4 regions of the Brevibacillus sp. MCWH genome follow, and region 4 is predicted to be linked to each of the others. Evidence: riboswitches for the same ligand, from Rfam matches in the RefSeq annotation. Region 4 holds a riboswitch; each other region holds the start of a gene.
The links. Region 4 has a riboswitch for S-adenosylmethionine ahead of ETC00_RS11230 (homocysteine synthase). Riboswitches for the same ligand answer to the same signal wherever they lie in the genome.
Positions count from the first base shown of each region.

Region 1: another riboswitch for S-adenosylmethionine. It lies ahead of ETC00_RS02160 (homoserine dehydrogenase); the one in region 4 lies ahead of ETC00_RS11230 (homocysteine synthase).
Region 2: another riboswitch for S-adenosylmethionine. It lies ahead of ETC00_RS14715 (2,3-diketo-5-methylthiopentyl-1-phosphate enolase); the one in region 4 lies ahead of ETC00_RS11230 (homocysteine synthase).
Region 3: another riboswitch for S-adenosylmethionine. It lies ahead of metH (methionine synthase); the one in region 4 lies ahead of ETC00_RS11230 (homocysteine synthase).

Region 1 is NZ_SDLF01000002.1:118,120-124,140, reverse strand. Features, by position in the region: gene pyrF (orotidine-5'-phosphate decarboxylase) at 1-68, shown strand, start outside; gene pyrE (orotate phosphoribosyltransferase) at 94-729, shown strand; gene ETC00_RS02165 (DUF3221 domain-containing protein) at 938-1,507, shown strand; SAM riboswitch class I at 1,719-1,826, shown strand; SAM riboswitch class I at 1,912-2,021, shown strand; gene ETC00_RS02160 (homoserine dehydrogenase) at 2,077-3,402, shown strand; gene ETC00_RS02155 (glycerol-3-phosphate responsive antiterminator) at 3,492-4,040, shown strand; gene ETC00_RS02150 (MIP/aquaporin family protein) at 4,271-4,978, shown strand; gene glpK (glycerol kinase GlpK) at 5,042-6,021, shown strand, end outside.
Region 2 is NZ_SDLF01000017.1:59,332-65,352, forward strand. Features, by position in the region: gene ETC00_RS14695 (acyl-CoA dehydrogenase family protein) at 1-56, shown strand, start outside; gene ETC00_RS14700 (1,2-dihydroxy-3-keto-5-methylthiopentene dioxygenase) at 118-630, opposite strand; gene ETC00_RS14705 (methylthioribulose 1-phosphate dehydratase) at 661-1,317, opposite strand; gene ETC00_RS14710 (2-hydroxy-3-keto-5-methylthiopentenyl-1-phosphate phosphatase) at 1,314-1,991, opposite strand; gene ETC00_RS14715 (2,3-diketo-5-methylthiopentyl-1-phosphate enolase) at 1,988-3,202, opposite strand; SAM riboswitch class I at 3,351-3,465, opposite strand; gene ETC00_RS14720 (hypothetical protein) at 3,632-4,438, opposite strand; gene ETC00_RS14725 (RNA polymerase sigma factor) at 4,572-5,087, shown strand; gene ETC00_RS14730 (anti-sigma factor) at 5,059-6,021, shown strand, end outside.
Region 3 is NZ_SDLF01000013.1:75,436-81,456, reverse strand. Features, by position in the region: gene metH (methionine synthase) at 1-2,789, opposite strand, end outside; SAM riboswitch class I at 2,905-3,003, opposite strand; gene ETC00_RS13075 (YjcZ family sporulation protein) at 3,206-3,313, shown strand; gene ETC00_RS13070 (hypothetical protein) at 3,487-3,966, shown strand; gene argS (arginine--tRNA ligase) at 4,313-6,021, shown strand, end outside.
Region 4 is NZ_SDLF01000010.1:87,755-93,775, reverse strand. Features, by position in the region: gene rnjA (ribonuclease J1) at 1-1,225, opposite strand, end outside; gene ETC00_RS11245 (DUF3889 domain-containing protein) at 1,514-1,837, shown strand; gene ETC00_RS11240 (SCO family protein) at 1,986-2,600, opposite strand; gene ETC00_RS11235 (rhodanese-like domain-containing protein) at 2,674-2,988, opposite strand; SAM riboswitch class I at 3,263-3,372, shown strand; gene ETC00_RS11230 (homocysteine synthase) at 3,471-4,772, shown strand; gene ETC00_RS11225 (DUF5412 domain-containing protein) at 4,960-5,301, opposite strand; partial or broken gene ETC00_RS11220 (AAA family ATPase) at 5,515-6,021, shown strand, end outside.

The DNA of each region.
Region 1 (6,021 bases), on a different contig from region 4:
CGGCTTCGCCCGATCCTGCCGCCGCCTGGGAGCGGATCGTTAACGCCGTTCAGGCGGCATGCCTCTAAACGTACGCGAAGGGAAGAGGATAGGATGAATACCACGACAGCCAAAGAAATAGCGGGACACCTGCTGGAGATCGGCGCCGTTCACCTGCGCCCGGACCAGCCGTATACCTGGACATCCGGCATCAAGTCGCCGATCTACTGCGACAACCGGCTCACGATGTCTCATCCGCCGGTCCGCCGCCGGATTGCCCAGGCGTTTGCCGAGGTGATCCGCGAACATTTTCCGCAGGTGGAAGTGATCGCCGGCACGGCGACGGCAGGCATCCCGCACGCTGCCTGGGTGGCAGAACTGCTGGACCTGCCGATGATCTACGTGCGCGACAAGGCAAAGGGGCACGGGCGGCAGAATCAACTGGAAGGCGCGCTGGCCGCAGGTCAGAAAGTGGTGGTCATCGAGGATCTGATCTCCACCGGCGGCAGCTCGCTCAAAGCGGCAAAGGCCGTCCAGGCGGAGGGAGGCGACGTGCTCGGCGTGGCAGCGATCTTCAGCTACCAGTTTCCAGAAGCGGAAGCCCTCTTTAGGGAGGAAGGCATCCCGGTCGCGACGCTTTCCCACTACACTGCACTGCTCGAGACGGCACGCGAGCGCGGCGTCATCACGGCAGAGCAGGAAAGCCTGTTGGCCGACTGGCGCAAAGCCCCTCGCAGCTTTTATGCGTAACCGGTCATGACGCATGTCCAAACGGATTGGATAAAAAAATTTTGTACCTCAATCGACTGTACTTTACCAACGCCCTGTTTCGGGGCGTTTTTTGTTTTGTTCGTTACCAAAATGTAATTTATTTTCATGTTTTTTACATTATAATACTTCATAACCGGTGGGTAAAAATCGTGGATGCTCTTTTACATTTGAACGTAATGGAGGGATCATGAACAGACCATTACTGTACATAACCTTGTTTGCGTTTCTGCTTCTCACAGCAGGATGCTCGGATGAGAAACCCAAAAACGAACGCAAAGGTTTGACAGGATACGTCATCGAGACAAACTATGAGAAAAAAGCACTGCTGGTTGCTGAAAGTGACAAAACAGCAAGAGATGGCGACTATGACGCCGAATGGTATTTCGTAAACGACGATGCCATTCTGCTTGATCGCAAGAATAACAAGGTTTTGCTTACAGACATAGAGGTCGGAGCGGAAGTAGAAACATGGGCGGCTTCCCCTTCATTGGAATCGTATCCTGCGAAAACGGATTTGAGCAAACTTGTCGTTGCAGATGATGTACAACATCCACATTATCCCATGCTGCAAAAGAAAGCCATTCAAATGGCGCTAAACTTTGTAAAGAGTCTTTCTGACAAAGCTGATATATTCATTGTACAGGATGCAGTGAGCACCGAATCAGAATGGATCGTTCGCGTTTTTACTTTCAATGCAGGACAGAAGCACGAGATAAGTGTTCATGCAGAAACGGGTGAAGTAAAGCGAATCAAATAACCCGGTATTGGCGAAAGCGCCTTTTCCGTTGGTTCGACAGGTGCCAGTGCCTTGCTGGTCAAGAAAAAGGATGGCCGATCTGACGACTCCATCCTTTTTCGTATGTATGTCAACTTGCAGCGGCTTACGACGGGCGAAATGCCGGTCTGCCAGATTTTTGTTGACGAACAACCTGTGATTCTTTACAATGATACCCAAGAGTTAAACACTGTTCTTATCCAGAGCGGCGGAGGGACTGGCCCAATGAAGCCCGGCAACCGTCACGCGGTGCGTGACCAGGTGCCAATTCCTGCAAGACAGGTGTCTTGACAGATAAGAAGCGGGTTTGATTGATATGGACGCAGACCTTCTTCTTGTCGGAGAAGGTTTTTTTATTTTTCTGTTTCAAAATTTCATAGGACTTCTTCTTATCCAGAGAGGTGGAGGGACTGGCCCGATGAAGCCCGGCAACCGTCACGCGGTGCGTGACCAGGTGCCAATTCCTGCAAGACACGCGTGTCTTGAGAGATGAGAAGAAGGCTCGAGCACAATGCACACCAGCCTTCTTCGAATCCGAAGAAGGCTTTTTCATGTTGTACAAACAAAAAACGGGGTGGAAAAACATGAGTGTGGTAAAAGTAGGCTTATTGGGATTGGGAACGGTAGGCGGCGGGGTGGTCAAGACAATCCGTTCGAAGCAGGAGAAGCTGTCGGCCCGGTTGGGCAAGCGCATCGAAATCGTCAAGGCGCTGGTGCGCGACTCGCGGAAGCAGAGGGCCGTGCAGGTGGAGCCATCGCTGTTGACGACACGGTTTGCCGACGTAATGGAAAGCGACGTAGACATCGTCGTGGAAGTGATGGGCGGCGTGGAACCGACCTACGACTACGTACGGTCGCTGATCGAGAAGGGCTGTCATGTGGTGACGGCCAACAAGGAGCTGCTGGCCAAACGCGGCGCGGAGCTGGTGGAACTGGCCAACCGGCACGGCGTCCATCTCGCCTATGAAGCCAGCGTCGCGGGGGGAATTCCCATCCTTGGGGTGCTCCGTCAATTCCTCAGAACCAACGATATTACAAAGGTGTGCGGCATCCTCAACGGGACGACCAACTTTATCCTGTCGCAGATGGAGGAGGCCCAGCTTCCCTACGACGATGTGTTGAAGCGGGCACAGGAACTGGGGTATGCGGAGGCAGACCCGAGCTCCGACGTGGAAGGCTGGGACGCCTTGTACAAGCTGTACATTCTGGCACAGCTCGTGTTCGGGGAGTCGCTGCCCCTGTCAGCCATTGAGCGGCAGGGGATTGTTGAAGTCTCGCAGAGCCACATCCGGCTGGTGAAGGAACTGGGGTATCGGATCAAACTGCTGGCGCAAGCCCACCAGGGAAACGGCGGCCTGCACCTGTCCGTGCGGCCGACGCTGGTGCCGCTGGAGCATCCGCTGGCGCGCATCCAGGATGCGTACAATGCCGTACAGGTGGAAGGCAGTCTCGTCGGCGACCTTTTGTTCACCGGCAAAGGGGCGGGCGAATTGCCGACTGCCAGCGCGGTTGTGGAAGATCTGGCCTACTTGCTGACCCAACCGTTTGCGCCTCATCCCGCTTGGCGTGAACGGCCGGAGGCGGTCCCGTCCAGCCGCCTCTCATCCGGCCTCGACTTCTGCTGCCTGGCAGGGACAGCGGCTGGCGTGACGCCGGAGCAGGTACTGCTGTTTCTCGAACGGGCGGGTGTCTCCGTCCGCAGGATGACCGTCCAGTACGATTCGGGCAGCGTCCTGCGTGTGGGCCTGCTCGCTGCCGGACTGCAGGAGGAGCACGTTGGGCTTTTGGAACGGGATTTCGGCCTCGAAGCGCGGCTGTACCCCGTGCTGGAGGCGGCCGATGATCAAGATGCCGACGGCGGGAGTGCGGGGCTGTAAACTAGCATCCAACTCCCCATCGCATTCGCCGGGTTTTTTTGGCATGATTGAAGCGGAGCACTTCTTCTTCAAGGGGATGAGGACAAGTCATGCTGGGTTCGCAAACCATCTTGCCGGCCATTCGCCAAATGAAAGAATTTGAACGCGTCCTGGAAAGCCGGTACGAGACGATCATTTTGCTGGAGAGCCATATCTGCCAACTGAAAAGCATCGCCGACCTGGCACGCCGGCACGGAAAAAAGCTGTGGCTGCATGCCGATCTGGTGCAGGGATTGAAAAACGACGAGCACGGCGCACTGTTTCTTTGTCAGGAGATCAAGCCGGCCGGCGTCATTTCCACCCGTTCGCAGGTGATCACGACCGCCAAAAAGAAGGGCTTGGTCACGGTGCAGCGCCTGTTTCTGCTGGACTCCGGCGCGCTGGAGACGAGCTACAAAATCCTTGAGCAGACAAAACCCGATTTCGTCGAAGTCCTTCCGGGGGTCATGCCGCACATTATTACGGAAATTCGCGAACAGATTCAAATTCCGATCATCGTAGGCGGGTTTATCCGCACCCGGGAGGAGATCGAGAGCGCTCTGGCGGCAGGAGCCATCGCCGTCACCACCTCCGATCGAAACTTGTGGAAACAGCTGTAAAAAATGATTGACAACGCTTTCACGACCGCATAAGATTGATTACAGAAGTTCATATGTCGGATGAGATCAGGAGATCCACCTATATATTCCCTGTGTTTAAGTTCCTGTGGACTTAAACCGTGGATAAATAGGTGGATTTTCTGTTTTCTTCCAGTGGAGGTGAACAGCAAAAGAGGGAAAACCGGTCCAGACTCGTCATAAATATTAAAAAAAGAGAATGGAGGAACAAGATGTCGGCGTATTGGGCGGAACTGATCGGGACCATGATGCTGGTGATTCTCGGGGACGGCGTCGTGGCGGGAGTCGTGCTGAACAAGTCAAAGGCAAAAGACAGCGGGTGGATCGTGATTACCCTGGGCTGGGGGTTTGCTGTCGCCTTTGCCGTATACGCGGTCGGGGCCATCAGCGGCGGCCATTTTAATCCGGCCATTACCATTGCGTTTGCGTCAATTGGCTCGTTTGCCTGGGAGCTCGTGCCCGGGTACATTTTGGCCCAGATGGCCGGGGCGTTTTTGGGAGCAATCTTTGTCTACCTGTACTACCTGCCGCACTGGAGAGAAACTGCTGACCCGGCGGCCAAGCTGGCAGTATTCTGCACAGCTCCGGCGATTCGACACACATTTGCGAATATTCTCAGCGAAGGACTGGGCACGTTTTTCCTTGTGTTTGGCCTGCTGGCTATCGGCAGCAACACGTTTACCGAAGGGCTCAATCCGCTGATCGTCGGCTTTTTTATCGTCGCCATCGGCATGTCGCTCGGCGGGACCACCGGCTACGCGATCAATCCGGCGCGCGATCTGGGGCCTCGTCTCGCCCACTTTGTTCTGCCGATCCCGGGCAAAGGCACATCTGACTGGGGCTACGCCTGGATTCCGGTCGTGGGGCCGATCGTCGGCGGGACGGCGGGAGCGCTCGTCTTCAAGGCCTTGTTCGGATAGCGGTCGGCCCAAGCTGATTGAGGCAGAGATGATCGGGAAACGATAAAGGGGGATATGTGACGGATGGAAAAGATGTATGTTTTGGCCATTGACCAGGGCACGACCAGTTCCCGTGCCATTTTGTTCAACCGGGCAGGACACATGGTGGGAGTAGCCCAGAGGGAGTTTACGCAGATTTTTCCCCGGCCGGGCTGGGTGGAGCACGATGCCATGGAGATCTGGTCGTCCGTCGTCGGCGTGATCGGCGAAGTGCTGGCCAACCACAACATCAGCGCCCAGGAAGTGGCCGCGATCGGCATTACCAACCAGCGGGAGACGACTGTCGTCTGGGACAGACACACCGGTCTGCCGGTCTACAACGCGATCGTCTGGCAGTCCCGCCAGACGGCCGATATTTGCGAAGAGTTGAAGGCGAAAGGGCTGAACGACCTGTTCCGCGAACGGACCGGCCTGTTGATCGACGCCTACTTTTCCGGCACCAAGGTCAAGTGGATCCTTGACAACGTGGAAGGGGCACGCGCCAAGGCAGAACGCGGCGATCTCTTGTTTGGCACCATCGATTCCTGGCTGATCTGGAAGCTCTCTGGCGGCAAGGCGCATGTGACTGACTACACCAATGCGTCCCGCACGCTGATGTACAACATTTACGACCTGCGCTGGGACGACGAACTGCTGGCGCACCTCACCGTGCCGAAAGCGATGCTGCCTGAAGTGCGTTCCAGCTCGGAAATCTACGCGCATACCGACAAAGATCTCTTTTTCGGCGTGGAGGCGCCCATCTCCGGCGCGGCGGGAGATCAGCAGGCGGCCTTGTTCGGCCAGGCATGCTTTGAGGAAGGCATGGCGAAAAACACCTACGGCACCGGCTGCTTCATGCTGATGAACACCGGGGAGAGACCGGTGCGTTCCGAACACGGCCTGCTGACCACGATTGCCTGGGGGATCGACGGCAAAGTGGAATATGCGCTGGAAGGAAGCATTTTTGTCGCCGGTTCCGCCATCCAGTGGCTGCGCGACGGCCTGCGCATGCTGAAGTCGGCAGC
Region 2 (6,021 bases), on a different contig from region 4:
ACCTGAAACGGGCCATCGCCGACCGCGTTATCGAAGCGGACGGATACGTGCTGTAACGGGTGAAATGAACAGAAGCCGAGGGGATGTCCCTCGGCTTCGTTTTTTTTCGTTTTCGGATTAGTAGATGGCTTCCCAGCCGGCCGGAGTGACGAACAGGCGGATCGCCTTGATCTTGCGGTCGTCCATCAGCGTGAAGTAGTGGCGGGAGTAGGACGGGACGGAGATCAGGTCGCCCGGCTCCATTTCCACGTCAAAGTAGCGGCCGTCCTTGCCTTTGATCGCAAAGATGCCGTGGCCGTCCACGCAGAAGCGGCACTCGTCGTCGGTGTGATGATGTTCTGCTTTAAATTTGACCAGCAGTTCATCAAGGTTGGGCGTCTGATCGGACAGGACGACGATGTCGGCCGTGAGATAGCCGCGCCGCTTGCTGATGTCCTCGATTTCCGGGCGGAACGCGTCGAGAATCTGCTGCTTTTCCTCGTCGGTCAGGTTGTAGTTGTCGCGCAGATTGGCATCCAGGCGGTCTACTCCCCAGTGCTCATAGATGATTTCTTGGGATTGCAGGAATTTAGAAACTTCCTCCGGTGCCGTAATGTACTCGTTGTTGTCGTGAAACCGTACTTTTGCCATGATGCAATACCTCCTTTAATGATTTTCAATTTATTGAGGGTGTGTGAGGGACACGGCGGTCTGGCGAAGCTGCAGCCAGCGCACGTGGTACTCAAACAGGAACTCAAACGACTCCAGGTGGCGCTTCGCCTCGAAGTCGTTGGCACCCCAGGCGTAGATGCCGTGGTTGCGGATCAGCACGCCGGGGACATCAGGTGTGATCACTTTTTCGATCGCGGCCGCCAGTGTCGGAATGTGGGCAAAATTCTCGACAATCGGAATGGTAATGCGCGCGTTTTCTTCCCAGATGCCCAGTCCCTTGATCAGCTCCTGCCCCTGAATGGAAAAGGCGCGCTGCCCGAAGTAGAGTTCGGACACGAGGTTGTTCCACACGGTGTGCACGTGGAAGCAGGCGCCCGCCTGCGGAATGCGCTTGTAGACCACGGCGTGGATCAGCGTTTCCGCCGAGGGCTTGAGCGTCGTCGGTTCGACCGGGCGGGACTCCCCGTCGACCACCAGGTAGTCTTCCGGGGAGAGCTTGGTCTTGTCTTTTCCACTGGCCGTCACGGCAAACTGCAGCGGGTCATCAGAGAGCTTGATCGAAAGATTGCCGCTGGTGCCGGGAAACCAATCGCGGCGGGCAAACGTCAGCTTCGCTTCGTCCAGCCGGCGAAACGCGTCTGCGCGTTGTTCCAGAGTCACTGTCATGGTGAGCCGACCTCCTGTTTGGTACGTAAATCTTTTACAATGTCGATGACGTCGTGGAAGGTGGCAAACGTCCGATGCGCAAGGCCCAGTTCCGCACATTTTTGCGCCAGCAGCGAACGGGCGATGACGAAATCGGCAATCTTGGCGCCCGCCAGATCGGTGACGGAATCGCCGATGACCACGCGGAAGTGGCGGTCCGGGTCGTATCTCCGGATGATCGACGTCTTGCACATGCCGCAGTCGTTGTCACAGTGTTCGTCGCAGCGGTGCGGCCACGTGATGGTGATGTGCTCGCCGCTGAAATCGCTGCCGTTGCAGTAGATGGGCACGTTCAGCTCAAACGGGGCGAGGATCGGCTCCACGAAAAAGTCGATGCCGCCGCTGGTGATCAACAGTTCGATGCCTTCGTCCCGGCAAAAGCGGACAAATTCGGCAAAGCCGGGACGGATCACCGCATCCTCGACGATGAAGTCGACAATCTCCTGCTTAAGCGAGGAAGGGAGGAGCTGAAACAGCCTGCCCACGCCTTCGCGTATGCTCACCTGCTGGGAGAGGATTTGTTCCGTCAGCGCCTCCCACTGCGGGGGAGCAAAGCGGCGCATGATGGCGACGATGTTGTCCTTTTCCGTAATGGTGCCGTCAAAGTCGCAGAACAGCACGAGCGATTTGCTCATCGTCCGCCCCCCCATTTCTCCAGGGCTGCCGCCAGCTCCGGCGACTCGGCTGCCGCGTCGGCAAGCGAACGTCCAGCGACGACCGCGTCAATCGCGGCGACAAACGCGCGTCCGCCTGCGGTCGCCCCGCCGGGATGGCCGTGGATGCCGCCGCCCGCATTGACCACCTGATCCTGTCCAAAATCTTCGTACAGTTGGGGCACCAGGCCGGGATGAATGCCTGCAGACGGGACCGGGAAGGCGCGCCGCAAGCCGTTCAGGGGAGCGGTCAGATGCTCGGCCAGCTGCAGGGCTTCCGTCTTGTCCAGAGCCACGCTGCCGTATGGCGACGGGAAGAGCACCAGGTCGGCGCCGGCGATCCGCATCAGTTTGCCCAAGAGCAGCGGCGTGGCGATGCCGTAGTCGGGCGACGGGTAGAATGCGCCTGCCAGTGCCGGATGGGCCATGATCGGCACGTGGACGTCCGGGTCGGCACTCAGGCGGTGCAGGGCGTCAAAGCCGAACGCCAGCACGTTGAACAGCAGGCAGTCCGCGCCAGCCTCCACGGCCCGCTTGGCCCGCTCGTTCAACTCGTGCACCGGACCGGTCAGATTGGCAGCGTAGAGGACAGGTTTGCCGGTCTGTGCTTCCGTTTCCGCGGCAATCTGTTTAAACGCCTTGATCCGTTCCAGAAACGGGGCGCGGTCATCGGCGAAAAAGATTTCATCGTCCTTGACCAAGTCCACGCCGCCCAGCGCCTGCGCGCGGAACTGGGCTTTCAGATCGTCAAACGGCATACCCAGGCAGGACTTGAAAATGCTCATCAGCAGCGGGCGGTCATGCACGCCGAGCCGTTTGCGCAGGCCATCGATGCCGAAACGGGGACCGGGAAAGCCGTTGAGAAACGCTTCCGGGAACTGCACGTCGATCAGCTTGATCTTGCCGTCCATGGAGAGCTTGCCGAAGATGCCGGTCAGCAGCGACGGGATGTCGGCGGTAAAGTTGCGCACCGGGTAGCTGACGGTGATCAGACCGCGCGTTTCCCCGTTTTCCAGCGTCTCCAGCGGTTGAGCGTCCACCGCTTCGCCCAGGTACGGTTTCAGTTCCGCCTGTTTGGCGGCGGGCAGGTCAGTCCAGGTGCCGACGGTCATCCCGACGGCGATCCCCTCTGCTTTTTTGCGCAGGTCTTTCGCTTGTGTCAGATAGGTGACGAGGATGCGTTGTTCGTTCATGGATGGGATGATCCTCCTTGTGCTGTGCCCTCCCGGCTTGCGGGCGGGATTGCCGCCGTGCTGTGGACGAGCCGGACAGGGCCGCTGTGTTCCAACAAAAAACCTCCCCATGGAGGAGGGGAGGCGGTTGTCGTTCAGTCAGCGTCTCCTCTCATCTTTCGGAAAACATTTCCGCAGGATTTAGCACCGTTACGCCCCCAGACGGGAAAGCGCCGGTTGCCGGGCATCATAGGGCCAGTCCCTCAGCCAGCTCGTGATAAGAGTGTGAATCGTCTGCTATGCGGTTTTGCTTGGCAGTTACCCCCATGATATGACGTTCCTTGCAGGGAGTCAACCCTTGATCGGTGGAAATGTGCAGGCTGTTGTCACGCTGCAGGGAGCCGGGCCTGGCGTTGTCCGGCCGGTAGTAAATCCGGCCCTGGCGCCGATTCAGTGCTGGATGTGTACGTTATGGAGAAGGAGCCACAGTTCAGATGTTTCGTCCACCACCCACCAGAAAAAGGCATCGCGTGCAAAGGCGCATCGGTGTGCAGGCGGAGCGGCGGCCAGATAGGCGCGTATGTCGTCCAGCGGTATGTGATCCCTGCTGGTGTCGGCAAAGGGAAACACGTAGTCAGCAGCAGGCTTTCCGTCCGGTCCGTCAATTGGCACGACCCCCAGCCCGTCGATGGTCGGAATCCAGCCAGCGGATCGGCGCTGGCTCTCCAGGTCGTTCAGATACCGCATGACGTCGGGAATCGGTTCGAGGCCCAGGTCTGTCTGCATGTGATGCAAAACGGTCTGGCGGCACGTAACGAAGTTTCGTAACTGCGGGTCTGTTGCCTCTTCATGCCTGCTTTCTGCGAGATCGGCCCAATACCGCTCCCATTGCCGGGGTGTGCGGACGGACACCAGACTGCCAAGTTCGCCGGCGGATCCGATCGTCACCACCAGGCGGAAAAAGTCTTCCAGATTACGTGCGATAATGCGCAAAGGTGGGTCGTCCGTCGGGCTGACACAAACAATCGAGGCCTCTTCCAGATCTGTGATGCGGCCGAAATCGGTCAAAAAGCCGTAATGAATGCCGTCGCAGCCGGTCTCGGCAAAGACGTGCAGGTCGGGCGGCGTAATCGTGTAGCGGAAGGAATTGTCTGCAAACCGGAAATGGATATACTCCAGCGGTCTGTCCAGTCCTTCCCGTATCAGTTTCTGCTCCAATGCCCGCATGTGCTCCAGCAGGTCGATGCCATACCCCATCAAATCGCCCCTTGGACACCGTGTTATAATACCCCTTATTTTACCATAAACCTCAATATTTTGAAAAAATGCTGCGGCGCGGTGGAACTTTTCCCCGCCATGTGCGTGGATAGGAGTGAAAGGGTGTGAATCCGTGGAAAAGGTCGGACTGGAAGACGTGTACCGCTTGTACGTCAACGACATATACCGCTACCTCTGCCGATTGACCGTTGACCGGGTGCAGGCGGAAGACCTGACGCAGGAGACCTTTTTTCGGGCGTATCAATACCTGGATGACTATCGTGGGGAAAAGGTGCGCCCCTGGCTGTACAAGGCGGCCTACCACACGTTTGTGGACTGGCATCGGAGGCGGAAGAAGCGTCCGTGGCGATTGGTGGAGAAGATTCCGGAACAGCCGGACGGGGCGGCGGCGGACCCGGTGCGGACGCTGCTGAGCCAAGAGGCGTGGTCATCGCTGCGGACGTGCCTGGACCGGCTGCCGGAGAAGCAAAAACAGGTGATCCTGCTGCAGTACGAACAGCTCAGCTACGCGGAAATCGCCGAGGTGCTGGGCATCGACACGGGGGACGTAAAGCGCTCATTGTTTCGCGGGCGGCAAAAATTACGCAGAATGTGGAGGGATGAACTTGACGACGGACAAGGCAAATGAGGATCGGGAACGGGAACTGCTGGCATATCTGCGCGGTGAAATGACGAAGGAAGAAGCTGCCTCTTTCCGTGCGAGGATTGCAGCGGACGAACTGTATGCGGAACGCTTGGAGGAGCTTTTGCTGGGCAGCGGCGGAGAGGAGGAGAGAGAAACGGACGTGCTGTCCGAAGAGACGCAGCGCGCCATCCTCCGCCGCAGCAAATGGCGCCACAGGCTCGGCAACGCGGCTTACACGGTGGCCATCTCGCTTCTCGTCGGGGCCGTCCTGATGTTCACCAACGGGTGGATCGGCTGGTATTTGTACGAGGACGCCTACCGGGTGGCCCGGGACATGGTGCACTTTACCCAGCCGGGGCTCACGGTGGGCAGCAGCGGTTCGCAAATCGGATTTTTGTACGGGGAGATAACCATGGAACTGCGTGAACAGGTGGGGAGAGACGATCAGAACGCCGGAACCTTTTCGATCAGCAACGTCTTCTCGATCATTTCCGCGAAGCCGGCATGGACCGACGGTTTGCGGAAAGAGCGGCTCTTTTTTCTCTTTCCGTTGTCAGCGGACGATCGGGAAGAAAGCGCCATCCGCAGAAATCCTGCCTGGAACACGCTGGAAAAGCTGCCGGAGGGAACGGTGGCGCAGCTCGCCGTCTCGTTTGACCGGCTGCTGACCCATGATGAGTACTACGCCCTTTTTTCCGGCTACGATTTGGATACCACCTGGTTCGCCGTGGACACGGGGCAGGAGCGAAACCATCCGGACGCGGCGGAAGGCAGTCTGCTGCTGTCGGCCGGTGACGTGTGGGGATACGCGGAAAGAGAACTCGATTACGGCGAAGCACCGATTCAGGCACATGGCGAAGGTGAGCGGCGCGCCCGGGCGTACCTGGCGGAAATGGAGTATCTCGCGGGACAGGAACGGCTGACGAACGCCATTGGC
Region 3 (6,021 bases), on a different contig from region 4:
CCGGTCACTTTTTCATCTCCGGTCTCCAGCAGTTTCTCCACGTTGCCGCGGACGCCGAGATGCTTGCCGAGCAGCATCCGCAGGTTGAGGTAGGGCTGCAGATGGCTGATCGGATAGTGGCGCAGCACATGCCGCTCGCAGTCGGGCGGCACGTGAACGGGCACGGTGCGGTTGACGGCGGAGCGCTTCGGCTTGAGCGATGACGCCGCTGTTTCGGCCTGCTTCGTCGTCGACGCTTCCTCTTCCGCTGCCTGCTGAGCCGCACGCAGCTTTTCCCGTTCCACGGGGTCCTGCAGGCGGTTGACCAGGTCGAGCCCATCCATCGCGTCCTTGGCGTACAGCACGATTCCCTTGTACTCCGGCGCGATCCGGTTGGAGGTAAACTTGCGGGTCAGGGCCGCGCCGCCTACCAACAGCGGCACGTCAATCCCGGCTGCCCGCAGGTCCTGGGCGGTAATCACCATCTGCTGCGCCGACTTGACCAGCAGGCCCGACAGGCCGATCGCGTCTGGCTGCTCTTCACGGCAGGCGGCAATCAGCTGCTCCGGCGGCACCTTGATGCCCAGGTTGACCACTTCGTACCCGTTGTTGGCGAGGATGATCTCCACCAGGTTCTTGCCGATGTCATGCACGTCCCCTTTTACCGTCGCCAGCAAAATTTTCCCTTTGGTGGCCGTCTCCGTCTTTTCCATGTAAGGTTCCAGGAACGATACGGAGGCCTTCATCACTTCGGCGCTCTGCAGCACTTCCGCGACGATCAGTTGGTTGTCGTTGAACAGCCGGCCTACCTCTTCCATCCCGGCCATCAGCGGACCGTTGATGATTTCTAGCGGCGTGTATTTCTCCAGCGCCAGCTTCAGGTCGTCCATCAGCCCGTCCTTGGAGCCTTCCACCACGTAACGGGCCAGACGCTCTTCCAGCGTGAGCGACGACGCTTCCACGCGTACTTCCTTTTTCTTCTGCCGGTAAAACTCGGTAAAGGCGGCCAGCGTCTCGTCGTTGGTCTCAAACAGGAGCGCCTCTGCCAATCGCCGCTCCTCTTCCGGAATGGAGGCGTAGCGTTCCAGCTTCTCGGTATTGACGATGGCGTAATCAAGTCCGGCCAGAGTCGTATGGTAAAGGAAGACGGCGTTCAGCACCTCCCGTCCGGCCGCCGGCAGCCCGAACGAGACGTTGCTGATGCCGAGAATCGTCTTGCACTCCGGCATCGCCTCCTTGATCAGGCGGAGGCCTTCCACCGTCTCGCGGGCGGAGCCGATGTACTGCTCGTCGCCGGTGCCCACCGGAAAGACCAGCGGATCGAAAATGATGTCGCGCGGGTTGACCCCGAATCGATTGACCAGCAGATCGTAGGCGCGTTTGGCCACTTCCAGCTTCCGTTCCCGGGTGACTGCCATGCCGGTCTCGTCGATCGTGCCGACGACGACAGCCGCGCCGTACTTGTGAATCAACGGCGCCACCTGTTCAAACCGCTCCAGCCCGTCTTCCAGGTTGATCGAGTTGAGAATCGCCTTGCCCTGCGAGTACCGCAGTCCAAGTTCCATGACGCGCACGTCGGTGGAGTCGATCATCAGCGGCGCTTTCACTTTTTTGATGACAAACTGCAGGAACTTCTCCATGTCCCCGTACTCATCCCGGTCCGGGTCGGCGAGACAGATGTCAATGATCTGTGCCCCCCGCTTTACCTGGGCGCGGGCGATGTCGGACGCTTCCTCGTACTTCCCGGCCGCGATCAGGTCGCGGAATTTTTTCGACCCAATCACGTTGCTCCTCTCTCCGACAAGCAGCGGCCGATTGTCTGCTTCCGCGTAGACGACCTCGATCCCCGACACGGCGCTGACCGGCTGTCCGGCCGGGACACGGGGCTTGCAGTCCTTCAATGCTTCCGCCAGCGCGCGGATATGCTCCGGCGTCGTGCCGCAGCATCCTCCGGCGACGTTGAGCCAGCCCTGCTCGGCAAACGCCCGCATCTTGGCAGCCAGTCCGTGCGGCGTCTCGTGGTAATGGCCGTTTTCATCCGGCAGGCCGGCGTTGGGATAACAGCTCACCCCGCACTGGGCCAAATTCGCCAGCGTGCGCAGATGGTCACGCATGAACTCCGGCCCGGTGGCGCAGTTCAGACCAATGGTAATCGGCTTCAGATGCTCCAACGAGACGTAAAACGCTTCGATGGTTTGCCCGGCCAGGGTCGTGCCCATCGGCTCAATCGTGCCGGAGATCATCACCGGCACTTCCCTGCCCAGCTCCGCGAACGCCCGGCGAATGCCGATGCCGCCGGCCTTGACGTTTAAGGTGTCCTGCGAGGTCTCCAAAAGCAGCGCGTCCACGCCGCCGATCAGCAGCCCTTTCGCCTGCCGGTAGTACGCTTCCACCAGCTCTTCAAAGGTGACGCCTCCCGTCAGAGACAGCGTCTTGGTCGTCGGCCCCATCGAGCCGGCGACGTAACGCGGCCACTCCTGGGTGGAATAGGCGTCAGCCGCTTCCCGTGCTAGCCGGGCTGCAGCGATGTTGATCTCCAGATCTTTGTCTGCCACGTCGTACTCGGCCAGGACGATCGAGGTGGCACCAAACGTGTTGGTCTCCACGATGTCCGCACCCGCCTCCAGGTATTTTTCATGAATGGAGCGGATCACGTCAGGACGGGTGAGATTGAGCAGCTCGTTACAGCCTTCGTAGGCATCACCGCCAAAATCATCAGCAGTCAGGCTGGCCTGTTGCAGCATCGTCCCCATCGCACCGTCCAGAATCAGAATTTTCCGGTAAAGCTGTTCACGAAGACTTATTTTCATGGGGCAAACTCCTTTTCTTCCAAACTCACACGCATTGGTCCGTGTACAATAAAAAATCCTCTTCTGTGTGCAACAAGAAGAGGATTTGTCCGCGAAACATACACGCATGACCATCCTCTTATCTTTCAAAGCACACGCTTTGCTGGAATTGGCACCTGGTAATCCGGTTGCCGAGGCTTCATTGGGCCAGTCCCTCAACCTCTCTGGATAAGAGTCGTCACTGTCTGTTATGCAGTTTTGTCAAACGGTAACGATGTTTGAATGTATCTTAACACCCCCTTTTCCTCGCGTCAATGTAGAATTTGTCTATTTTCTCCAGACTGCCCCCGCCCATTTTTTGCGAGCTGGTCATTCGCCCACAACAACCGGCACATTCGTGTATAGACTAAAGCATACGGAAAGGAGGGGAAACAACAATGAGTACTTCCTACTGCGGTTCCGGCTTTTTCGGTGACACGTTCGCAATTGTGCTCGTTCTGTTTATCCTGTTGGTCATCGTCGGGTGTTCGAACGACTGCAACTAAACGAGTGCGTACATCAACAAGGAGCCTAGCTAAACCTAGGCTCTTTTTTCGCTGGACAACCCTGTCCGCCTGCCGTTCCCTGCGGGACGTTTGCGCCTGATGCTGGTTCGTTGTCAGCCGCTGTCCGTTTTTGCTATGATGAAAAGCGATTCCGTACAAAGGAGCGAACCACTGTGGATCAATTGGTACCCTGTAACCGACAGGAATTCCTCTCTCGCCTGGAGACGGTGAAAGAGTTGGAGCACACGGATTTTGAGACATATTCAATCGTCAAGAATCAAGCGACGGGGCAGCACTACCTGCGTTATTCATTTACGCATGTCAACCTGTTTGAAGGAGGCAGGCGGGACGAATACGACCACTTCCTCCCGCTGGAATCGGACGACGTGCTGGGCATTCTGTTTGGCGACCAGCCCTATCGCTTTCCCGATCACTGGCGCTCTCCCTATCTGCGCAGCGGGACGGATGAGCGGCTGATGCCGTTTGATCCCAGTGAAAACCACGATCTTAAGGAAGCTGCCGAAGCAGAACGATCGCTTCTCACCAAGCTGGCCGAGTACAAGCGGCAGTGGCAGTCGGCCGACGACAAGGAACGGCTGACGCGGGACCTGTTCCACGATTTGGACGATTTGCTGAAAAAACCGGAAGAGTGAGTTGCATCCCGCAGGAGATGCCGCTATAATGCTAGAAGAATATCGTTGTCGCTGAAGAGGAGAGTACTCCGTCAGAAAGCAGAAGCGAGCCGGGGACGGTGGGAGCCCGGTGCAAACTGACGCGGGGAAGCGCACCTCGGAGACGCGTCCTGAAGGTCCGGACAGCCGGATTGCGTAGGGCACGCCGGGTCTGCCCGTTACCGCAGGCAAAGCGGCTTTCGCCTTTTCCCGTGCGGGAGGCGAGAGCAACAAGAGTGGCACCGCGGGAGTACAACCTCTCGTCTCTTCCCTGATGAGACGCAGAGGTTTTTCTATTTTTTAGATTCCAGACCGAAAGGAGAATTCGATGAGCTATAAGCATCAAGCGGCCAGCATCATTGCCGCAGCACTCACCCGCCTCGGCGCGGACCAATTTACCGCCGAAACCGTATACGACATGCTGGAAACGCCACCCAATCCCAGCATGGGGGATATCGCCTTCCCCTGCTTCCAACTGGCCAAGGCGCTTCGCAAAGCGCCGCCGCTGATCGCCTCCGAACTGGCCGGCGAGGTTAGCGGTACGCCGATCCGCGAAGTCAAGGCGGTCGGTCCGTACCTCAACCTGTTCCTCGATCAGCAAAGCGTCGCCCGCGACGTAATCGGCACGATCCTGACGCAGGGCAGCGCATACGGCAGCCGCGACATCGGTAAAGGGCGCAATGTGCCGATTGACCTCTCCTCCCCCAATATCGCCAAGCCGTTCTCCATGGGCCACCTGCGCTCCACCGTAATCGGCAACGCGATCGCCAACATCTTGGAAAAACACGGCTACCGTCCGATCCGCATCAACCACCTGGGCGACTGGGGGACGCAGTTTGGCAAGCTGATCGTCGCCTACAAGCTGTGGGGTGACGAAGAAAAAGTAAAAGCCGAGCCGATCAAGGAGCTGCTCCAGCTCTACGTCCGCTTCCACGAAGAGGCAGAAAAAGACCCGTCGCTGGAAGATCAGGGACGCGAGTGGTTCAAAAAGCTGGAGGACGGAGACGAGGAAGCGCGCCGCCTCTGGCAGTGGTTCCGCGACGAGTCGCTGAAAGAATTCATGAAAATCTACGACCTCATGGGCGTTCGATTTGACTCGTTCCACGGCGAGGCGTTCTACAACGACAAGATGGACCGCGTCGTCGCCATGCTGGAGGAACAAGGGCTGTTGACCGAATCTGAGGGCGCCCTGGTGGTCAATCTGGACGAGTATGACATGCCGCCGTGCCTGATCAAAAAATCGGACGGTGCCACCCTGTACGCCACCCGCGACCTGGCAGCCGCCCTGTATCGGAATGAAACCTATGACTTTGCCAAGGCCCTCTACGTCGTGGGCAACGAGCAGCGCCTCCACTTCCAGCAGCTGTTCAAAGTGCTGGAAAAGATGGGCTTTGAATGGGCCAAGGAAATGTACCACATCCCGTTTGGCATGATGCTCAAGGACGGCAAGAAAATGTCCACCCGCAAAGGAAAAGTGGTCCTGCTGGAAGAAGTGCTGGCTCAGGCCATCGAAGACGTGCTGAACGTGATCCGGGAGAAAAATCCGTCGCTGGAAAACAAGGAAGAGGTGGCTAGACAGGTTGGGGTTGGTGCGGTCATCTTCCACGACCTGAAAAACTACCGCCTGAACGACATCAATTTCTCCTGGGAGGAAATGCTTACGTTTGAAGGCGAGACCGGTCCGTACGTCCAGTACACGCACGCCCGCGCCTGCTCGCTGCTGCGCAAGGGCGAGTACGTGCCGATCAGCGAGGTGATGCTGCCCGAAGGCGCCCTGGACAGCAAGGAAGCCTGGGCGGTCATCACGCTGCTGAACAGCTTCCCGGAAGTGATCGACCGGGCGCGGGAGCAGTTTGACCCGTCGCAGATCGGCAAATACGTCATCGACCTGGCGCAGGCGTTCAACAAGTTCTACGCCAATGTCCGCATCCTGGCGGAAGAAGCAGACGTCAAGACGGCCCGTCTGCAATTGGTCGCCGCCGTGGTGACAGTGCTGAAAGAGGGGCTGCGCCTGCTCGGAATCGCCGCGCCGGAAGA
Region 4 (6,021 bases):
CCAGTCTGGCGTGCATTTTCAGCATGCGGTACTCGCCGTGGATCGGCACAAAGTAGCGGGGGCGGATAAAGTTAAGCATCAGCTTCAGTTCCTCGCTGCTGCCGTGGCCGGACGCGTGGATGTCAAATACGTGGCTCAGCACCACGTTGGCTCCCGCCCGGTACAGCTTGTCAATCGTCCGGCTGACGTTTACCGTGTTGCCCGGGATCGGCGAAGCGGAGATGATCACCGTGTCCTCGGGATAAATCTGCACCGAGCGGTGGGACCCGGAGGCGATGCGGGTCAGTGCTGCCATCGGCTCGCCCTGGCTGCCCGTGCAGATGATCAACACCTGGTTGTCCGCGTAGTTGTCGATGTGCTTGACGTCAATCAGCATGCCCTCCGGCATCTGGATGTAACCCAGTTCTTGTCCGATCTGAAACACTTTTTCCATGCTGCGGCCGATGACCGCCACTTTCCGGTCGCACTCCATGGCCGCGTCCACCACCTGCTGCAGACGGTGCACGTTTGACGCGAATGTGGCCAGGATAATCCGGCCGCGCGCCTTTTTCACCACGTCGAGAATGCCTTCGCCCACCGTGCGCTCCGACATGGTAAATCCGTACCGTTCGCTGTTGGTGCTGTCCGACAGCAGTGCCAGCACGTCGCCGCTGCTGCCGATCCGTGCGATTTTGCCGAACTCCGTAGTGGGGCCGACGGGCGTCAGGTCAAACTTGAAGTCGCCCGTGTGAATAACCATGCCCTCCGGCGTGTGGATAACGATACCGAACGAATCGGGAATGCTGTGGTTGGTGCGGAAAAAGGTGGCTTTCAGCTTTTTGAACGGAATCTCCGTGTCCTCCGAAATCGGGATCAGCTTTACCTCGTTCTGCATCCGGTGTTCTTCCAGCTTGGCCTTGACCAGGCCCAGGGTGAGGCGGCCGCCGTAGATCGGCACCTTGATCTGCTTCAACACATACGGAATGGCACCGATATGGTCCTCGTGTCCGTGCGTCAACAGCAGCGCCTTGATCTTATGCTGATTCTCGATCAGATAGGTGATGTCCGGGATGACCAGGTCAATGCCGAACATCTCGTTCTCGGGAAATTTGACCCCGCAGTCGATGATGATGATCTCGTCTTCGTACTCGACACAGTACATGTTTTTGCCGATTTCGCCGAGACCGCCCATCGCGAAAATCTTTACGTCGCTCAATACTCGTTCCTCCCAATAGATTTCGTGCATGTGTTATTGGAAACCCGACCAATGCATGCCACCTTTTATTGTATCACATCGGATCGCCTTCGTTTCATCCAGTCTTGCCATTTTCCCGCATTCTGCAACCGGATCATGAAAAGAATCCGGCAGCAAAAAAAGAGCCCTCATGAACCGCCATCTGCCGGAAGGGCGCAGGGTCTATCTATTATCTTTGGTGGTCCTGGCTGCAGCGAGTATGATGCCGGTAATCGGGCACACTACCGCTCAAGCGATATTTTCTGCGGACATTTACTACGGAGAGGCAGGTGCGCCCTGATGCGTGACCGATTGCACCGACGGGGCTGGATAGCTGCATGTGCGGCGGTGCTGCTGCTCCTCCACGCCCTGCCGGCCTCTGCGCAGCCTCCCTACGCCAAATGGGGGCGGCTCGCGATCGAACACACGATGAAAACGTACCCGCAAGCGGAAATTGTCGACTACCTGCATGTCGGGCGGACGAGCAAAACGCCTGCTACGTGGGAAGAAACGTTCAAGCTGCTGCTCCGGGAGGGCAGACGCATGTGGGCCGTTATCGTGCGGATCGAGTTTGACAAGCAGACGGAGAAGGTCATCGCCATCCGTTTGGAAGAGACCGGCTGAACAGCCAATGTGACGAAGAGACCCGTGATGTTTGAATGGAACCGTCCATGAAACAGATGAACCCGCCCCGGGACTGAACACGTCAGGTCCGGCTTGGGCGGGTTTTGTCGAATATTGATTTCCGGCAGAAGTACTCCCGAAAGGCTGACTAATCAGCCAACAGCTCAATGTCTTTCAACATGCTGTCCATATCCATTTTGGACGCCATCCCGTACACGCGGCGCATGTTGCCGTCCTTGTCGACGAGGAACATGACGGCGGTGTGCGCAAACGAACCGTCTGGCTGTTTCAGCACGGCGATGCCAAAGTCCTTGGTCACTTTTTCCACGGTGGCTTGATCGCCGCGCAGGAAGTACCAGCCGCTCAGATCGGCACCAAACTTGTCGGCGTACTCCTTGAGCACGTCCGGCGTATCCCGCTCCGGGTCAAAGGTGATCGTCACAAACGCCACCTTGTCTTTGAACAGCCCTTTGGCCTTCAGCTGTTCCTGCATCTTGGCCATGTTAAACGTCGTGGCCGGGCAGATATCCGGACAGTGGGTAAAGATGAACTCCACCAGCCGAACCTTGCCGTTGGTTCCGGACAGGGTAAATGTGGACCCGTCGATGTTATCCAGCGCAAAGTCGTTTATCTGCTTCATGACGGGGATCTGACTTTTTTGCCAGTACTGGTAGCCGAATACACCGACGACGAGCATTCCCAGCACGGCGGCCAGCACGGCAAACCAGTAGCGCTGCCAGAACGACACTTTGCCTTCGCTCATATCACGTGCCTCCTCTTCCTGATCGCGCTGTTGCCAAACGGCGATCACGCGCGTTTATCTCTGCACCGATACGTTACGCTTCCGTTTCCCCCGGCCAAGCGAGCATACCGCCCACCATGTTGGCCGCATCGAAGCCCAATTCCTGCAAATACTGGGTGGCCATGTGACTGCGGGCGCCGCTTCGGCAGACCAGCACGACCGGTGTCTCCTTGTCCAGCTCATCGACGCGATGCGGCAAAAAGCCAAGCGGAATCAGTTTGGCTTGCTTGATGTGGCCCGCATTCCACTCCTCCAACTCGCGCACATCGATAACCTGCACCTTCTCTCCCGCAGCCAGCTTCTCCATCAGCTCCTGCGGCGTGATTTCCTTTACCCCTTGTTCCGCCATATGTACAAGCCTCCTGTATCTTCATAAATATGGATTCCATACCGTCACCCATCATACCATACCGGCGGCTGTTTTCGTATATGACCCTCCCTGCACGGACGTGTGTTCAATAATTCGTCAGAATCAGGAAAAATATAGAAGGAATTTTTTGGGCGGGCACCATCACACGAAACGCAATCACAACAAATCCCCTTGACTTACCCGGAAATTCTTATTGACCAAACCCGGCGGCCCCCCTATAATACCAAGTAAGCACAATTTGCAAAATCTTTCGATTTCATCAAGAGCGGCGGAGGGACAGGCCCAATGAAGCCCGGCAACCGGCAAGCATCCTGCTTGCATGGTGCCAATTCCTGCAGAATCCCGGATTCTGAGAGATGAAACGGCCGCTTGATTCGGAATGACCGAAGCCTTCTTTCTCTCCGGAAGAAGGCTTCGCTTTTTATCCATTCATTTTCATGCAGGAAAAAGGAGAGATGACCATGTCGGATCAACGTCAGTGGAAGCCGGAAACCATTGCGCTGCACGGTGGACAGTCGCCTGACCCGGTGACGGGCTCGCGCGCGGTGCCGATTTATCAGACGACCTCGTACGTGTTTCGCGATACGGAGCACGCCGCCAACCTGTTCGGGTTGAAAGAGGCGGGCAACATCTACACGCGTATCATGAACCCGACCCAGGACGTGTTTGAACAGCGGGTCGCCCTGCTGGAAGGCGGTGTCGGGGCGCTGGCCACTTCCTCCGGGCAGGCGGCGATTACCTTTGCCATCCTCAACATCGCCCAGGCCGGAGACGAAATCGTCGCCTCCACCAGCCTGTACGGCGGCACCTACAACCTGTTCTACCACACGCTGCCGCGGTTCGGCGTCACCGTTCACTTCGTGGACCAGTCCAATCCGGACAATTTCCGATCCAAAATCAACGAAAAGACAAAAGCGCTGTTCGTCGAAACGATCGGCAACCCGCGCATAGACGTAGCCGACATCGAGGCGATTGCCGCGGTCGCTCACGAATACGGAATTCCGCTGATCGTAGACAACACCTTTGCCACCCCGATCCTCTGCCGTCCGTTTGACCACGGGGCCGATATCGTCGTGCACTCCACCACCAAGTTCATTGGCGGACACGGCACGGCCATCGGCGGCATCATCGTTGACTCCGGCAAGTTCGACTGGAGCAGCGGCAAGTTTCCCGGCCTGACCACGCCCGACCCGAGCTACCACGGCATCGTCTACACGGAAGCGTTCGGCCCGCTGGCGTACATCGTCAAGGCCCGGGTTCAACTGCAGCGGGATATCGGGGCAGCTGTCGCGCCGTTCAACGCCTTTTTGTTCCTGCAGGGGCTGGAAACGCTGCATCTGCGCATGGAGCGGCACAGTGAAAACGCTCTGGCCGTCGCCCGTTATCTGCAGGCACATCCCGCCGTGGAGTGGGTCAGCTATCCGGGATTGGAGAGCGATCCGCACTACCGCCTGGCGCAAAAGTACCTGCCAAAAGGTGCCGGAGCCATCCTCACGTTTGGCGTGCGCGGCGGCGTCGCCGAAGGGAAAAAGCTGATCGAGTCGGTCAAGCTGTTCTCCCATCTGGCCAACGTCGGCGATTCCAAGTCGCTCATCATCCATCCGGCCAGCACCACCCACCAGCAGTTGACGGAAGCGGAACAGCTCGCCGCCGGCGTCACCCCAGGCCTGATTCGCCTCTCCATCGGGACGGAGGCGATCGACGACATCATCGCCGATCTGGAGCAGGCGCTGAAGCAGGCGGTACCCCAGCAGGTTGGCTAAGGTACGAGACAGGTCAACGCACGGGCGCCCGTCGCGCGCAAAGCGTCCAAGGATGGCGAGCGTCCGCGTTCGTTTGCATCAAACAGCGAAGGGAGTTCCCCTTCGCTGTTTTTCTATTGCAGGACGCCGGATTTTCCACATTCGGGCGCAAGATTACATCATGGTGATATCGGGATTCTCCTTCTCTCTATTGCCTTCGCCAGTCATACACGTCATTGTTTAAAAGATTTAACGAATGACCGTTAATAACAACAGTGTGATCGTCCTTCCATTCAATAGATGCTGTATCAACGCGATACTCCCAATAGATATTGCGTTTTTCCCCTGTACTTGTTACCAGTTCACCCCTGATCGCTGTAGAAAAAGTAGCGCCGCCGTCAACAAGGTATAGTTTGATGACGTATTCATTTGAAGGCGAAGCCGATTCCTTGATGAATGTCCCTTCTGGAAGATTGGACATCGAGAAAAAGAAATGGTACACGACGATGCCAACAAGAGCAGCAATCAAAATCAGGACACCCAAAGCCACGAAAAGCACTTTCTTTATCCGCAAAGCACCAGCCCCTTTACCTATTATTTATTGAATTACGTTTTGTCGGGATTTGCGGCTCGCTCGTTTCCCTGCGATTTTATCAAACCCCAAAAATTTTATGAAGATTTGGCAAAATAAGGTGTCGCGCTGTATAATACCTTCCATACTGGAACTACCGGTGCCCTATTTTCCGATAAAGGAGACGTCCGCATGATCCATCGTCCTTTGGACACATTGCTGGAAAGCATCAACCGCGTCATTGTCGGCAAGGCGCCGCAAATCCGGCTGCTTGTGACGGCTCTATTGGCCCGCGGCCACGTGCTCCTGGAGGACCTGCCCGGCATGGGCAAGACCGTGTTGGCCAAAACGCTCGCCCAGGCGATCGGCGGTACCTACAACCGGGTGCAGTTTACCGCTGACCTGCTGCCTTCAGACGTGGTCGGGCTGCACGTGTTCAACCAGCGGACCGGCTAGTTCGAGCTGCGTCGGGGACCGGTATTCGCCGACGTGCTTCTGGCTGACGAGATCAACCGGGCCACGCCGCGAACGCAATCCGGCCTGTTGGAATGCATGGAAGAACGGCAGGTAACCATCGAAGGGGTGACACTCCCCCTGCCGCCGACGCTGTTGGTGATCGCCACGCAAAACCCGATCGAATCAGAGGGAACCTATCCGCTTCCGGAAGCGCAGCTGGACCGCTTCTTGTTCCGCCTGTCG